Synechococcus elongatus PCC 6301: one gene and its partner. Each later gene encodes a partner of the first gene's protein in a complex. Links are inferred from orthologs where the notes say so. Each region holds a gene or a part of one and is shown on either strand. Other genes may lie near its edges.

What was found.
Region 2: the proteins of mfd (region 1) and uvrA are in contact, whole or in part, in a crystal structure (PDB 4DFC), measured with the Escherichia coli proteins. The link is inferred for Synechococcus elongatus PCC 6301 from one-to-one orthologs.

The regions. Positions count from the first base shown.
Region 1 is NC_006576.1:256,086-263,934, forward strand. The notes cover bases 3,822-7,849. They hold mfd (transcription-repair coupling factor), read right to left. Parts: upstream 7,484-7,849; coding sequence 4,022-7,483; downstream 3,822-4,021. Other genes in these bases: SYC_RS01175 (hypothetical protein), read right to left, coding at 3,822-3,907; dnaB (replicative DNA helicase), read right to left, coding at 7,564-7,849. Outside these bases: 7-cyano-7-deazaguanine synthase QueC, read right to left, coding at 1-625; SYC_RS01150 (7-carboxy-7-deazaguanine synthase QueE), read right to left, coding at 625-1,245; SYC_RS01155 (chlorophyll a/b-binding protein), read right to left, coding at 1,250-1,426; SYC_RS01160 (class I SAM-dependent methyltransferase), read right to left, coding at 1,641-2,207; photosystem II repair protein Psb32, read right to left, coding at 2,210-2,920; SYC_RS01170 (DUF1622 domain-containing protein), read right to left, coding at 3,156-3,548; more of SYC_RS01175, read right to left, coding at 3,614-3,821. UniProt on the Escherichia coli protein: Couples transcription and DNA repair by recognizing RNA polymerase (RNAP) stalled at DNA lesions. Mediates ATP-dependent release of RNAP and its truncated transcript from the DNA, and recruitment of nucleotide excision repair machinery to the damaged site.
Region 2 is NC_006576.1:774,037-781,383, forward strand. Bases 1,170-4,695 are described here. They hold uvrA (excinuclease ABC subunit UvrA), read left to right. Parts: upstream 1,170-1,483; coding sequence 1,484-4,495; downstream 4,496-4,695. Other genes in these bases: SYC_RS13755 (hypothetical protein), read right to left, coding at 1,196-1,357; SYC_RS03585 (type IV pilus twitching motility protein PilT), read left to right, coding at 4,599-4,695. In the rest of the region: SYC_RS03570 (DUF2811 domain-containing protein), read left to right, coding at 152-352; protoporphyrinogen oxidase HemJ, read left to right, coding at 398-1,009; more of SYC_RS03585, read left to right, coding at 4,696-5,711; SYC_RS03590 (D-hexose-6-phosphate mutarotase), read left to right, coding at 5,753-6,568; SYC_RS03595 (PHP domain-containing protein), read left to right, coding at 7,022-7,347. UniProt on the Escherichia coli protein: The UvrABC repair system catalyzes the recognition and processing of DNA lesions. UvrA is an ATPase and a DNA-binding protein. A damage recognition complex composed of 2 UvrA and 2 UvrB subunits scans DNA for abnormalities.

The DNA of each region.
Region 1 (7,849 bases):
CGCGATCGCGAATCCGGCAGGAATCACAACGGCCACAGGCTTCTGCACCACCGGCGTAGCAAGACCAAGTGGCTGGAATCGGCACGCCCAGCACCACGGCCCGCCGCACGATATCGACTTTGTGATCGTGAATCAACGGCGCAACCAGTTGCGGGGCTTGACCTTCGACGCCCACTTTGGAGGAGAGACTCGCCAGTTGCTGAAAAGCAGCCAAATAGTCGGGACGACAGTCGGGATAGCCACTGTAATCCACCGCATTGATGCCGAGATAGATAGCGCTGGCCTGCTGCGCTTCTGCGAGCGAGAGTGCTAAGGCAATGAAGACCGTATTGCGCCCCGGCACGTAGGTTGACGGAATCTCACCGGCGACGACCCCGGACCCTGGCAGGGGTTCCGCCGCATCCGTCAGGGAAGAGCCGCCCCACTGGGCAATGTTGACATCGACAAAAAAGTGCTGATTGATCCCTAGAGCAGCCGCCACCGATCGCGCCGCTTCCAATTCCCGCACATGGCGCTGACCATAGCGAAACGAGAGGGCGATCGCTTCATAGCCATCAGCGATCGCCTGAGCCGCAGCGGTGGCAGAATCTAGCCCACCGGACAGCAACACTACAGCCTTGGCCATCAGCGCACTCCTAGAAACTTGTGCGTCTGCAAACTGACGCGCCAGCGGGGATGTTGCCGCACGTAATTGACGACGCGATCGCAACTTTCGGGGCTATTCCACTCGGGCTGCAGGAGTTTCAGGGTCGTCTCCGGCACCGCGATCGCCTCTTGCTCAGCAAAATCGAAGTCGGCATCTGTCTGAATCACGACTTTCAGTTCATTCGCCCAGTTGTAATTCGCCGCCACCACCGCTTTGAAAGGCTTGGGCGAGAGTGTCACCCAGTCGAAAGAGCCACTGGGAGAAGCACTGCCAGAAGTTTCCAAGTGGCAACGTAGACCCTGCGATCGCAGAGCATTCGTCAGCTCTGTCAGATCATGCAACAGCGGTTCCCCGCCGGTGATCACGACAAATTGGGGCTGAGCAGCAACTGCGGCTTCCACTAGATCGGCGATCGCAACTTCGGGATGGCGATCGCGCGGCCAAGACTGCTTGGTATCACACCAAGGGCAGCCGACATCACAGCCCGCGAGTCTAATGAAAAAAGCACTACAGCCCATCCAAGCGCCTTCCCCTTGCACCGAATGGAAGGTCTCGACGATCGGGAGTGTGGCAGCGGCGATCGAGGTCAGAGCGGACATGGGGTTAGGGGCGCAGACCCAGCCAAGTGATCAGGTCTTGGTGGGTAAAAAATTCCAGCAGCAGTAGAGCTACAAAGCCAACCATGGCAAAGCGGCCATTGATCCGCTCGGCATAGGCGCTCCAGCCGAAGGCCGGATCAGGTTCGGGCAGATTGTCGCGTTTGGCCGAATTGCCAGACATGGGGAAACCGTTGAGCGTTATCTTTTTTCGAGTCTAACGGCTGGCGAGAAGCCGCGCTTTGGCGCAGCGATCGCGGACTTTTATCGCCGCTACTATCAAGCTGGTTGGGCGATCGCTCCCGTGGGTCAGACTGCTCTTGCCAGTACGGCGTAAAAGGGATCTTGTCCTAGCCCCAACCACTGCTGCCAGCCCAGAGCGGGTGAGACTTCTGCAATCACTTCCGGTTCACTAAATCCAGCCGTCTGCGAATGTAGTGCTGCACCAAAGCCAAACGCTGGGCATCACTGCCGTCGCGCCAAGCCGCGATCGCTTTGGAGTAGAAGAGGCGATTGGAGAAGCTGATAATTAGCTGCCCGCCCGGACGGAGGACACGTCTTACCTCTGCCAACACCTGTTCGGGCTGCTGCAGATACTGCACTGAGACTGCGATCAAGACAGCATCAAAGCTACTGTCCAGCTCGGGGAGTGCGGACTGTTGATTGAGGTTCTGAACAAACCAGCGATCGCAGCGGGGATTGCGGTCGAGTTCCTGGGCATTGAGACCGTGGCCAACCACCGTCGCGAAGAGCATTTCCTCCGGCAGATGCGAGACCCAACTACTCATCAGATCCAGCACCTGACTGTTGGGCTGCAGGCGTTCGCGATAGAGCTGCGTTAAGCGCTTCAGGAAGGCGTCATCCACGTGGGTGACAAAGCGCGGCTGTTCGTAGAACAGGGCATCATCACTGCCATCGAGTTTGCTGCGCTGTTCGGCTGTCAGCCAAGGTCCAACAACAGCCATCTTTAGCGGACGTACCAGTAGTAAGTCGCCATCGGAATCACAGTCGCCAGCACCAGCGATACGATCACCACAACCGTTGAGTTGCCACGGCTTTCTTCCGTTTCTTCAGCACTCGCGAAGGTGCCTTCAACCCGGGTGGTGTCAATCACGACGGGCGGGCCCGGATCCGGTTCGCCGGAAAGCACTGCCACGAGGCGATCGCTGGCATCTAGAATTGCCTGATTGTACTTATTGCCCTGACGCAGCGGTACCTGCATCGTTTCGTCGATCACGCTGGTGGCAATCGCAGGGGTGAGCCGTTCAGCCGCCACCTCACCGACCCGGATGCCAATCGTGTTGGTAATCGTATCGAGGGCGATCAGCACCTGATTGGCCTGGGCTTCCGCATCGGGATACCAACGTTTGAAAAGTTGGTCGACAAAGCTATCGATCGTTTCGCCGTAGTCCAAGCGACGCAGGGTCACAAATCGCACCTCGATCCCAGTTTTCTGGGACAGTGGCTGCAGTTCACCCGTCAGCTGACTTTCATTGATTCGGCTCAAGGACTGGGCTTCATCGACAATCCAAGTGTTGCTACCCGCAGGGACCAAGGGTAAGTCCACCGCACCCGTTGCCCATGCCGGTGCCATGGGTAGAACCAAACCTGCGATCGCAATCGCAGTACAGAAGCACAGCTTGAGAAGCCTTGCGCAGCGAACCCAAAGTGAAGTCATAGCAGCGGACAGTCAGTAGCCGCTTTTTATCGTGACATACCGCTGTCGATTGCTTGAGGCAGCGACTGTGCCGCTGGAATTTTTGGGAAGGAGCCGCGATCGCCTTAATTCGATTTGGTCTGAGTGGTGACAGATCGGGTGGATAGCTGCAATCACGGGCTACCCCTAACAGGCGCAGTCCAGCCGTTATTGGCGATCCCTACATACGACTCTGGCTTGGATAGGGCACTTCGAATTAGTGGGTCGACTCAGCCTGCGCGCCTTGAGTTTGCTGTTCTAGCCTCTGCTCCATCTCCATTTCCCGTGCCAGAAAAAAATTGAGAAAGGTTCGGATCAGTGCTACCGCCCCCAGTTGAAGCAGCGATCGTGTGCTGGGCGATGTGGTGGTCGCCACAATATCGGCGCCGAGTTGAAACTCCAAGGCCAAGGAAAGCCAGCCGCCAAAAGTCAGGCGAATCCTGGTGAATGGGGGTTCATTACGCCAAAACTGTCTGCGGAGCAGACCGCTAAGCCGGAGCGTTGACAGCAGTCCAGCCACCACACAAAGCACAGACAGGCTCTCGAGGCAGAGGCGAATGCCCATTGCCAAGACAGCAAGGCCATATTCAAAAGGGGCAAGCTCGGGCATGTTCAAGCTCCTGTTGTTGCGATCGCACGATAAGGCAACTCTCAGAAGCTGTCTGGCCCCACCCTCTACTGACCTCTAATCAGGCTAGAGATACAACTCAGCGAGGCACGGTTGGCAAAATCCTGTTGGAGCTTCTGGTTGTTCTCCAAGCGGACTAAGTAGGCATTGCCACGAGTCTTAAGCTCGTTCAGCATGCACTGACAAATCGGTTTGGCAAACTGCGATGGTGCCCCTCTGGTTTTGGCAGTTTCTTGGCAAACCTGCAGGAAGTTGGCCTGCTTATCGGCTGGGATGTCGTCTTGGGCGGTCACTGGAGCAGCGAACCCAAGGGCGATCGCAACAATTGGCAGCAGTTTCATCGAGTCTTCCAGAAGGCAAAAGTCGGACAGTAGACAACCGGCCGCATAGTCCTAAGCTGGCCGAGTGTTTATTGGGAGCACTAGACGCTTAAGGCTCTTTTTTGGTTTCTGAATTTAGGCTGCGATCGCGACTTCTGACAAGCTTCCTTGGAGAGGAGTCAGCCAGGTGATCAAATTTTCCACCTGTTGATCGGCGCTCTGCAGTCCCAAACCTCGTACCGTCACTCGCCCAGCCGCATAGACAAATCGCCCTTGCAGATTGCTAGGAAGCTTTTCGTGAAGCCGCTTCCAAGCGGGGGCTTCCATCGGCGTCTCCAGAATGACGTGCTGTTTCGACTCGGTTCGAGTGCGCGCAAAGCCAAGGGATTTAGCGACTTGTTTAAGTTCCATCACCCGCAGCAGTTGCTGCGCTGAGGCGGGCAGTGAGCCGTAGCGATCGCTCCAATCCGCAGCAATTTGCAGCAGATCTGCCGGTGTTTGCGCCGAAGCCACAGCGCGATAGGCGCTCATCTTGGCATCGATGTCGGGGATGTAATCAGCCGGAATGAAGGCCGTCAGGCTGAGGTCGATCTGGGTGTCATCGACCTGGGGAATATCCTGACCGCGAATTTCTTGGAGGGATTCCTGCAGCATCTCCATATAGAGGTCAAAGCCGATCGCTTCCATCTGTCCCGACTGTTCCACGCCGAGCAGATTACCGACGCCCCGAATTTCCAAGTCGCGCATGGCAAGTTGATAGCCGGAACCGAGTTGCGTGAACTCCTGAATCGCTCGCAGTCGCTGCCGTGCCTGATCGGACAGCACCGTCTCGCCAGGGTAGAACAACCACGCATGGGCTTGGATCCCAGCCCGCCCGACACGCCCCCGCAACTGATAGAGCTGCGACAGGCCAAAGCGCTGGGCGTCCTCAATCAAGATTGTGTTGACGCGGGGAATATCCAAGCCGGACTCGATGATTGTGGTGCAGATCATCACATCAGCTTCGTTGTTGTTGAAGGCCAGCATGGTTGCCTCTAGTTCGCCTTCCGGCATCTGACCGTGGGCGACAGCAATGCGTAAGCTCGGCAGCATTTCCTGCAACCGCGTCGCGATCGCTTCAATCCCCTCCACGCGAGGCACGACATAAAAGACCTGGCCACCGCGATCAATTTCTTGCGAAATCGCTGTTCGCACTGCCTCCAAGTCGTAGGGCATCAGGTGCGTCTTAATTGGGCGACGGGAAGGCGGCGGCGTGGTGATCAAACTCATTTCCCGCACGCCGGAAAGCGCCATATACAAAGTGCGGGGAATCGGTGTGGCACTCAGGGTTAGGACATCGACTTGGGTTTTGAGCGCCTTGATTTTTTCCTTCTGGTTGACCCCAAAGCGCTGCTCTTCATCGACGACTAGCAAGCCGAGATCACGGAATTGCGTACCTTTGCTCAGTAGCTGTTGGGTACCAACCACCACATCCAGTTCGCCAGTCGCCAGCCGTTGCTGAATGTTTTGGCGCTCACTGGCCGTCCGAAATCGGTTGAGCAAACCGATCTGAATCGGGTAGGGTGCGAAGCGTTCCTTGAGGGTGTGGTAATGCTGCTGGGTCAGAATCGTGGTTGGGGCCAATAGAGCAACCTGTTTACCCGCCGTCACCGCCTTGAAGATGGCGCGAACGGCCACCTCTGTTTTGCCAAAACCAACGTCGCCGCAGACCAAGCGATCCATGGGTTGCGGACTTTCCATATCGCGCTTAACTGCTTCGACAGCCTTGAGTTGATCGGCGGTGGGTTGGTAGGGAAAGGACTCTTCCAGCTCCTGCTGCCAAGGCTGATCCGGTGGGTAGGCGTGGCCCTCTTGCTGCGATCGCTGGGCGTAGAGCTTGAGCAGATCGACGGCGACCTTACGGACGGCTTTGCGGGCCTTGGCCTTGGTTTTCTCCCAAGCCTTGCTAGTCATGCTGCTCAGCTCGGGACGTTCACCGCCCATACCGCGATAGCGACTGAGGCTACCCATCTGATCGGCAGCCACCCGCAGCAGGCCATCGGCATACTGCAGTACCAGATACTCGCGCATTTCGCCACTGAGGCTGAGGCTTTCTAGTTTGACGAAGCGCCCAATGCCGTGACTGCGATGCACCACGTAGTCGCCGGGTTTGAGGCGATCGCGATCGACTTGTTTGGAGGCCGCCCGCCGCCGCTTGCGCACGTAGGTTGGTGAGGCGAGGACGTGCTGACCAAAGCACTCGCGATCGGTGATTAAGGTCAGCCGAAACGTCGGCAGACTGAAACCTTCTAGCTCCGCTAACCCCGAATGCTTGAGGGCGATCGGGACACGCTTTTCACTGAGGCGATCGATCGCGGGATAGTCGCGGGGATTTGGAATAAATTGCGACGGACAGTCGTGCTCCTGCAGCAGCGCCACCATCCGCGAGGGTTGAGCTGAGACGAGCCAAATGCTGTGACGATCGCGTTCAGTCCGAATGAAGTCCGCCAGCTTGCCAAATTGGTGGGGCAGAACGGGGAGCGATCGCGCCGCTAAATCCAGTACCGGCAACTCGCTGTCACTGCTGCTATTGAGTTGTGAAAGTTCAATGCGCTGGAAGCAACGGATTTCTTCCCAAGCAGCTTGAAAGTCGCGGTGGATGGCGGGCCAAACCTGTGCTTGTTCCTGCCAGTGATCCTGAACGTGCTCAATCCAGCGATCGCTGTGGGCGCGACACTGCAACGGTTCATCGATCGCGATCACGGTGCCCGCTGGTAAATAGTCCAGCAGGGAAGCCGATCGCTCAAAGGCTACGCCCAAAAAGCGGCGCATTCCTTCCGGTGGCTGCCCTTCCTGCCAGGCTTCCTGTTCCGCTTCCGTCAGCCAGTCATCGAGGGAGCGATCGGCGAGCGCCGCTGCGATGACTGAGGCGTAGCTGGTGGGGGTTAAGCGTAGGACCTCAATTTCATCGAGCGATCGCTGGGTTGCGGGATCAAACTCCCGTAGTCGCTCCAGCTCATCGCCAAATAATTCCAGCCGCACCGGCAGCTCGGCCGAGACGGGGAAAAGGTCGATAATGTCGCCGCGCCGACTCCACTGCCCCTCCGTCTCAACGGTATCGACGCGCTCGTAGCCAAACTGCGCGAAGCGATCGGCCAGCTCACCGAGGTTGACCTCCTGTCCGCGCTGCAGGGTTTGGCAAAAGGGGCGCAAGGCTTCGACAGGCGGCAAATGGGGTTGTAGCGATCGCTCGGTCGCCACGATCGCTACTGGCTGACTCTGTTCCAGCAGATCGGCAAGGACTTGCAACTGCCCCCAAACCAGCTCTGATTCGGGATCAAAGGCTTCGTAGGGCGAGGATTCTGAGGTCGGGTAAAAATGCAGCGTCGGCCAGCCCATGCCTTCCAGCTGCGCAGCCCAGCGACCGGCTTCTTCGAGGGTGGCGCAAATCACCAGTAGCGATCGCGACTGGGCTTGGACAAGGGCTGAGGTCACCAACCCCTGCGCTAAGCGACCGGCTCCAATCAGCCGCAGGCCCGATTGCTTCTCTAACTTCGTCAGCAGGTCTTGGCTGAGGGGCGATCGCGCCAAGGTGCGAATCAGTGCTGAAAAAGTCATGGATAGATGACCGGTGCGTCAGAGATGAAGTCAAAGAAGAATTTGTCGATCCATTGTGCCGTTTGGGCGATCGCTGGAAATCAACCCGTAGGCGCATGACTGCCCGCTAAGTTGCGAAAGCGCGTAAATTGCGGCTCGAATAGCAGCTTGACGGTTCCGACTGGTCCATTCCGATGTTTGGCGACAATAATTTCCGTGATCCCGCGATCGGGCGTATCGGGATTGTAGTACTCATCCCGATAAATCATCATTACTAAATCAGCATCTTGCTCAATCGAGCCACTTTCCCGCAAGTCGGACATCATCGGTCGTTTGTTCGTCCGTGATTCCACACCCCGACTGAGCTGTGAGAGGGCAATCACGGGT
Region 2 (7,347 bases), 520 kb from region 1 along the record:
AGCAAAGTCCCCATCTGGATAGGAGATTGACAAGCCCTAGGCCCCCTGCCGCACAATGATGCGACCTAAGCCCTGGTGGCCTCGGCGTTGATCCCTAGCGATCGCCTCCGGGTTTTTTTGGGCTGTCCACTCGCTGCCTTGGAGACGCTCTATGCCCGCAACCGTCAGCATCCTTGCTGAAATTCCCGAGGAGCTGCACGACTCACTCAAGGCCTATCTGGAAGGGCATCCGGATTGGGATCAAGATCGTGTTTTTACTGCAGCCCTGTCGCTGTTTCTGTTGCAGAACACGGGCAGCGATCGCCGCGCCGCTCGGGTTTATTTGGATTCGTTGTTTCGTCAAGCCGTGTAACTGAAGGGCCGATCGCGGCTCAATCAACGGCTAGATTAGGAAACGTTGCGCTCTCTTGAGGCCGATCGCGTGGCCTACTACTGGTTCAAGGCATTTCACATCGTTGGTGTTGTGGTCTGGTTCGCCGGGTTGTTTTATCTGGTGCGCCTGTTCATCTACCACGTCGAAGCAAACGACAAGCCAGAACCGGCACGGACCATTCTGCAAGAGCAGTATGGCCTTATGGAGAAACGCCTGCTCAACATCATCACCACCCCCGGCATGCTGGTAACGGTCAGTATGGCGATCGCCCTACTCGTCACCCAGCCGGACTACCTGCATCAGGGCTGGATGCACGCCAAATTAGCCTTTGTAGCCGTATTGCTGGGCTATCACCACTACTGCGCTCGTCTGCTCAAGAAACTCCAAGCTGGCACCTGCCAATGGACCGGTCAGCAGCTACGTGCCCTCAATGAAGCGCCAACATTGTTGCTGGTGCTGATTGTCATGTTGGTGATTTTCAAAAACCAATTCCCCACCAGCGCTTCCGTTTGGCTGATCGTGGGTTTAGTGGTCACGATGCTGGCGACGATTCAACTCTACGCCCGCAAGCGTCGTCTCGATCGCGAACGGCAAGAAGCAGCCGCTTCTCTGGAAGCAGCGCCCACCCAGTCCTAAGCTGGGCCATACCTAAAAAAGAGCTCACTGCAACTGACGCTGGCTTCCTTGGCCAATCAATCACTTCAGTCGCAGTGAGTTTTTTGTTGGACAGTCTTGAACCCAAGCCTACAAGCGTCTGAGAACAGCCCAGTCAATCGCTAATCGCGAAACTGGGGCAGACTTGGCACTTAACCTTGCAAACGACTAAGCGATGACGGTCGACTGCGGACGGGTACGAGCGCGGAGTTTACGGATGCCGTAGGGTTCAGGACGGCTCTGCTGTAGCTCGCGTTTGAGCTGTTTAAGCAGGGTGCGATGACGTTGTGATGGGAAAAAATCGAACTTGAGATCTGGGTTCCAATCCATGCAAAAAGCTGAGAAACAAAGCGCCTGACAACAGGCACCCCAACTTTAGCGCAGGGGCCAAGGCCGCGACCGAGCCAGCCTAGAGGTAAGCGATAGAATCATCTAGATTTTTGCTGCTGCTTTCCCATGCCCAAGCGCGCTTCTGTTGAGCCTTCATCTGATCTGGCTCATCGTAATGGCGATCGTCCAGCAGCGGAGACGGATCAAATTCGGGTACGGGGAGCCCGCCAGCATAATCTCCAAAACCTCGATCTCGACTTACCCCGTAACCAGCTGATCGTATTCACGGGGGTGAGTGGCTCTGGCAAGTCGTCCTTGGCCTTCGACACGATTTTTGCCGAGGGACAACGCCGCTACGTTGAGTCCCTATCGGCATACGCCCGTCAGTTCCTCGGTCAAGTCGATAAGCCCGATGTTGACGCGATCGAGGGTTTGAGTCCTGCTATTTCAATCGACCAAAAGTCGACTTCTCACAATCCCCGCTCGACGGTGGGCACCGTCACCGAAATCTACGATTATCTGCGCTTGCTCTTTGGGCGAGCGGGTGCTCCCCACTGCCCTCACTGCGATCGCTCGATCGCCCCGCAAACCATTGATCAAATGGTCGATCGCCTGGCAGAACTGCCTGATCGCAGCCGCTTTCAAATTCTGGCGCCGGTGGTACGCGGCAAAAAAGGAACCCATAAAAAGTTGCTTTCCAGTCTGGCAGCAGAAGGCTTTGTACGGGTGCGGATCAACGGCGAAGTGCGAGAACTGAGCGACAGCATTGAGCTGGATAAAAATCATGCTCACACAATTGAAATTGTGGTCGATCGCCTCGTTCAAAAGGCCGGCATCCAAGAGCGACTGGTGGATTCCCTGACGACCTGTTTGCGCCGATCTGAAGGAATTGCGGTGATCGATGTCCTGCCGGGCGATCGCGGTAACGTCATCACCCTGCCGGTTGAGCACCATTCCAGCCGAGCCGCTGATACGGGCGCTGAATACAATCGAGAGCCCCAGGGCTATGAACTGGTGTTCTCCGAAAACTTTGCCTGCCCAGAGCATGGCGCGGTCATGGAGGAGCTATCGCCACGCCTCTTTTCCTTTAACTCGCCCTACGGGGCCTGCTCCCATTGCCATGGCTTGGGCACCCTGCGCACCTTTTCACCAGAGTTGGTGGTTCCTGATCCCAACCTGCCGGTCTACGCGGCGATCGCGCCTTGGTCCGAGAAAGATCACAGCTACTACTTCAATCTCCTCTGTGGTGTGGCTGAAGTCAGTGGCTTTGAAATCAGCGATCGCTGGCAGGATCTGACGCCTGATCAGCAGCATGCGATTCTCTTCGGCAGTAGTGAGCCGATCGCCGTCGAAACCGACTCGCGCTTCCGCGATCGCCATCTCTACCACCGCCCCTTCGAAGGTGTCATCCCCATCTTGGAGCGGCAGTATCGAGAGACCAGCTCGGAAGTCTACAAACAAAAGCTCGAGAAATATTTAGTCGACCAAACCTGCGAAGTCTGCCACGGCCTGCGCCTCAAGCCCGAATCGTTGGCGGTACGCATGGGACCCTACCGCATCACCGACCTAACCAGTGTCTCGGTGCGGGAATGTCTGAACAAAATTGAGGCCCTGATCGGCAGCGACAATCGCGAACCGCTGTTGACTGCCCGCCAAATGCAGATTGGCGATCTGGTACTGCGGGAAATTCAAGCGCGCCTGCGCTTCCTGCTCGATGTTGGCTTGGACTATCTCACCCTCGATCGCCCAGCGATGACCCTCTCCGGCGGTGAAGCCCAGCGGATTCGCTTGGCGACCCAAATTGGCGCGGGGCTGACTGGCGTGCTCTACGTTTTGGATGAACCGAGTATTGGTCTCCACCAACGCGATAACGATCGCCTGCTCAACACCTTGATTCGCCTGCGCGATCTCGGTAACACCCTAATCGTGGTCGAGCACGATGAAGATACGATTCGCGCTGCTGATCACCTCGTGGATATTGGCCCCGGTGCTGGTGTTCACGGCGGCCGCATTGTGGCTCAAGGGAACTTGAACCAGTTATTGACGGCTGAAGAGTCTCTCACAGGGGCCTATCTCTCGGGTCGGCGGCGCATTGCTACGCCTGACAGCCGTCGCGCTGGGAATGGCCGTCGTCTGCTTCTCCAAGGTGCGAACCGCAACAACCTCCAAAATCTGGATGTAGAAATCCCCCTCGGCAAGCTCGTCTGTATCACCGGTGTCAGCGGGTCGGGTAAGTCGACGCTGATCAACGAACTCTTGCATCCGGCCTTGGAACATAGTTTGGGGCTCAAGGTCCCGTTTCCCAAAGGCCTGGCAGTGCTGAAAGGGACGAAAGCAATCGACAAAGTGATTGTGATCGATCAGTCACCCATTGGTCGTACACCGCGATCGAATCCTGCCACCTATACGGGGGCATTTGACCCCATCCGGCAGGTATTTGCAGCGACCACGGAAGCCAAAGCCCGTGGCTATCAACCTGGGCAATTCTCGTTCAACGTCAAAGGCGGCCGCTGCGAAGCCTGTGGCGGGCAGGGCGTCAACGTGATTGAGATGAACTTCCTGCCCGATGTCTACGTCCAGTGTGATGTCTGCAAAGGCGCTCGCTATAACCGCGAGACGTTACAGGTCAAGTACAAGGGCAAAACGATCGCGGACGTCCTGAACATGACCGTTGAAGAAGCGGCACAGTTCTTCGAGAACATTCCCCAAGCCAGTAGCCGTCTCCAAACCTTGGTTGATGTCGGCCTCGGCTATGTTCGCCTAGGGCAACCGGCACCCACCCTCTCAGGCGGTGAGGCTCAGCGTGTCAAGCTAGCGACGGAACTAGCCCGACGAGCAACCGGTAAGACGCTCTATCTCATTGATGAGCCGACGACTGGTCTCTCTTTCTACGATGTCCACAAGCTGCTAGACGTAATGCAGCGTTTAGTCGATAAAGGCAATTCGATTGTGGTGATTGAACACAACTTAGATGTGATCCGTTGTGCTGACTGGATTATCGACCTCGGGCCTGAAGGCGGCGATCGCGGCGGCGAAATCGTTGTTTGCGGCGAGCCAGAGATCGTAGCAACCCACAATCAATCTCACACAGGCCGCTATCTGGCCCAAGTCCTTGCCCAGCATCCGCCCGGTCAGTAGTCTTCACGACAGTAGAGCTTCATCTTTTCCTTAGATTGATAGAAACGAGAAGCGACATTCTAAAAGAGACCTCTCAGTCACCCCCACAGGAACAATCATTGCGATGACAGCGCCGACCATTGAACAACTGGTGCGTAAGGCCTGCCAAGTGCAAGCATCTGATATTCACCTGCGAGTGGGGCACCCACCCTACTTTCGCTTGCGGGAACAGATGTATCCGCTCCCCAATGCACCAGCTGCGACCGACAGCGATATGGCGAGCTGGCTTAATGAAATCCTGACACCAACGCAACTGAGTCGTCTCAATGAAACCCAAGAGCTAGACGAGGCCCTGTTTTACCCTGACCTGATTCGCTGTCGGGTAATCTGCTTTCAAACGCTGGATGGCGTCGCCATTACCCTGCGGCTCATTCCTCTGCAGATTCCCAGTCTGATGGATCTGCAACTGCCCACAGTTTTATCCGCCCTGATTCAACGCAAACAGGGATTGATTTTGGTGACGGGGCCAACGGGGTCTGGCAAGTCCACGACGCTGGCCGCCATGATCAGTGAAATGAATCAGTCCATGGCTCGGCACATCATCACGATCGAAGATCCGATCGAATATGTCTTTGAGCCAGTGCGATGCCTGATCACCCAGCGAGAGGTGGGGCGGCATGTCCATGACTTTTCATCGGCTGTACGGGCAGCGCTGCGAGCCGATCCCGATGTCATCCTCGTGGGAGAAATCCGCGATCAAAAAACCCTCAAAGCAGCGATGCATGCGGCGCAAACCGGCCACCTAGTGCTCGGGACGCTCCATGCTCGCAATGCGATCGCCACAATCGATCGCCTGATTGGTCTGGACGGCATGGTCCAGAGCGCCGATACACGAAAGCAATTTCTCGAACTATTGGTTGCGGTGATTGCCCAACAGCTAATCACGACCTATTCGGGGAGTCGGCGTGCTGTTTTAGAGGTGCTCATCAATACACCTGCCATTCAGGACTATCTCACCCGAGGTGAACTAGACGAGGCTTACCGGTTAATGGAGCTCGATACGATTGAGGGGATGCAGACCTTGAATGAGGCACTGATCACTGAGATTGAGCAAGGGCGACTCAGTATTGAAGAAGCCCTCAAAGCTGCTGTCGACCCCGGAGATCTCGATCGCCGAATGCGGATTGCTGGAATCAGCCACTCCTTTGGATTCTCCAGTTTCAAATCCAGCGCCTGAGCAGCGGTCTGCTGCCTCGCCCACCTGCCAGAGCCGGAATGATGGAAGATACGTTTACGCCGTTACAGCTCCAGGTTGAAGGGGCGAGCCTGCGGTTCTGTCGCTACGGTGGGCAAGTATTGTCCTGGCAACCCGCCGATGGTCAAGAGCGCCTATTCCTGAGCGATCGCAGTCTTTACCAGTCCGGTCAGGCGATTCGCGGTGGCGTCCCGATCATCTTTCCCCAGTTCTCGGGGCGCGGGTCATTGCCTAAGCATGGTTTTGCCCGCGATCGCGCTTGGGCTTTGCTGCAGTGGGATGAGGACAGCGGCCAAGCCGAGTTAGAGCTCCGAGAGTCACTAGAAACCTTACAGATTTGGCCGTTTGCTTTTCGGTTGGTGCTCAAGCTGCAACTCCGACCCCAGCAACTGCAGCTGCAACTCACTGTTGAGAACTGCGATCGCCAACCTTGGTCGTTTACAGCAGCACTGCACAGCTATCTAGCGGTGCCGGATCTGGCCACTGTGCATCTACAAGGACTGCAAGGGCGTTGGGGCACGGAACAAACCACGGGCGATCGCTGGCAGGAGATGGAGTGCGATCGCCACTTCCCTCAAGCGATCGATGCGCTCTACGAGGCTCCGGCGCAGCCCTTGACCTTGCTGGCTCCTCCTTGGTCAGCCCTTCAGATCTGTCAGACAGGGTTTACCGAAACAGTGATCTGGAACCCGGGGTCAGCAGGGGTCAGTCAGATTGGCGATCTGGCCTCCGGCTCAGAACAGCAGTTTCTCTGTGTGGAAGCAGCTGTCGTGCAGTCTCCTCCCCGCCTTGAACCTGGGGAAATTTGGCAGGGGCAACAAGTCTTTCAGGTCGGTTGAATGCCCCTGCGATGGTAGTGCTCACTGTTAACCCTGCGAAGTATTCCTGCAATTGCTTGGCAGTGCCGCGATCGCAATCCTAGGGTGAGGATAGTTCGGATGACGACCTCCAGGACAGCGTAAAGCTTGAGGACTGGACGGGTGAACATAGTCGGCGGTGGTTTCCTCTGGAGCCATCGCCTTTTATTGTTGTGTTTCCCAAGCTGGCCCTGCCAACGACGCTCGCTCAACGTCTTGCCAGTGACTCATGACAAGACCAAAGTTGCCCAGAACAGTTTGGTGTACCAACGCAGTGATAAAGGGCTGAATGACCAGACCGCTCCTGAGGGAAATGCTATGCCTGGGGGCGGCTAACGCCAATGCATCCCACCGCAAATTGATAGTGCTCAAACCCTTCCATTCGTTAAAGTAGGATAAAGGCCAACTACTGAACCGATTCCCCTTGCTGCGTCCATGGGTCGAGCCCTGACTGATAGAACGGCTGACCGCATCGATCTGACGGCGGCCGCCGCTCAGGTTCAGACTGTCCTGCAAGGAATTGAAGCCGATAGTTGCCCGCGCCTTTACAACTTCCATCTCCATACCACCTGTTCTGACGGCAAGCTTCAGCCCCGAGAGGTGATGGAACAGGCGATCGCGATTGGGCTACGAGGGCTAGCAATCACAGATCATCACGGCGTGCGAGGCTACGAAGCTGCCTGTGCTTGGCTGGAGGATTATCAGTGGCGCAGTGGCGGTCGGTCGCCCTTGCCCAAGCTCTGGGTGGGAACCGAGATCAA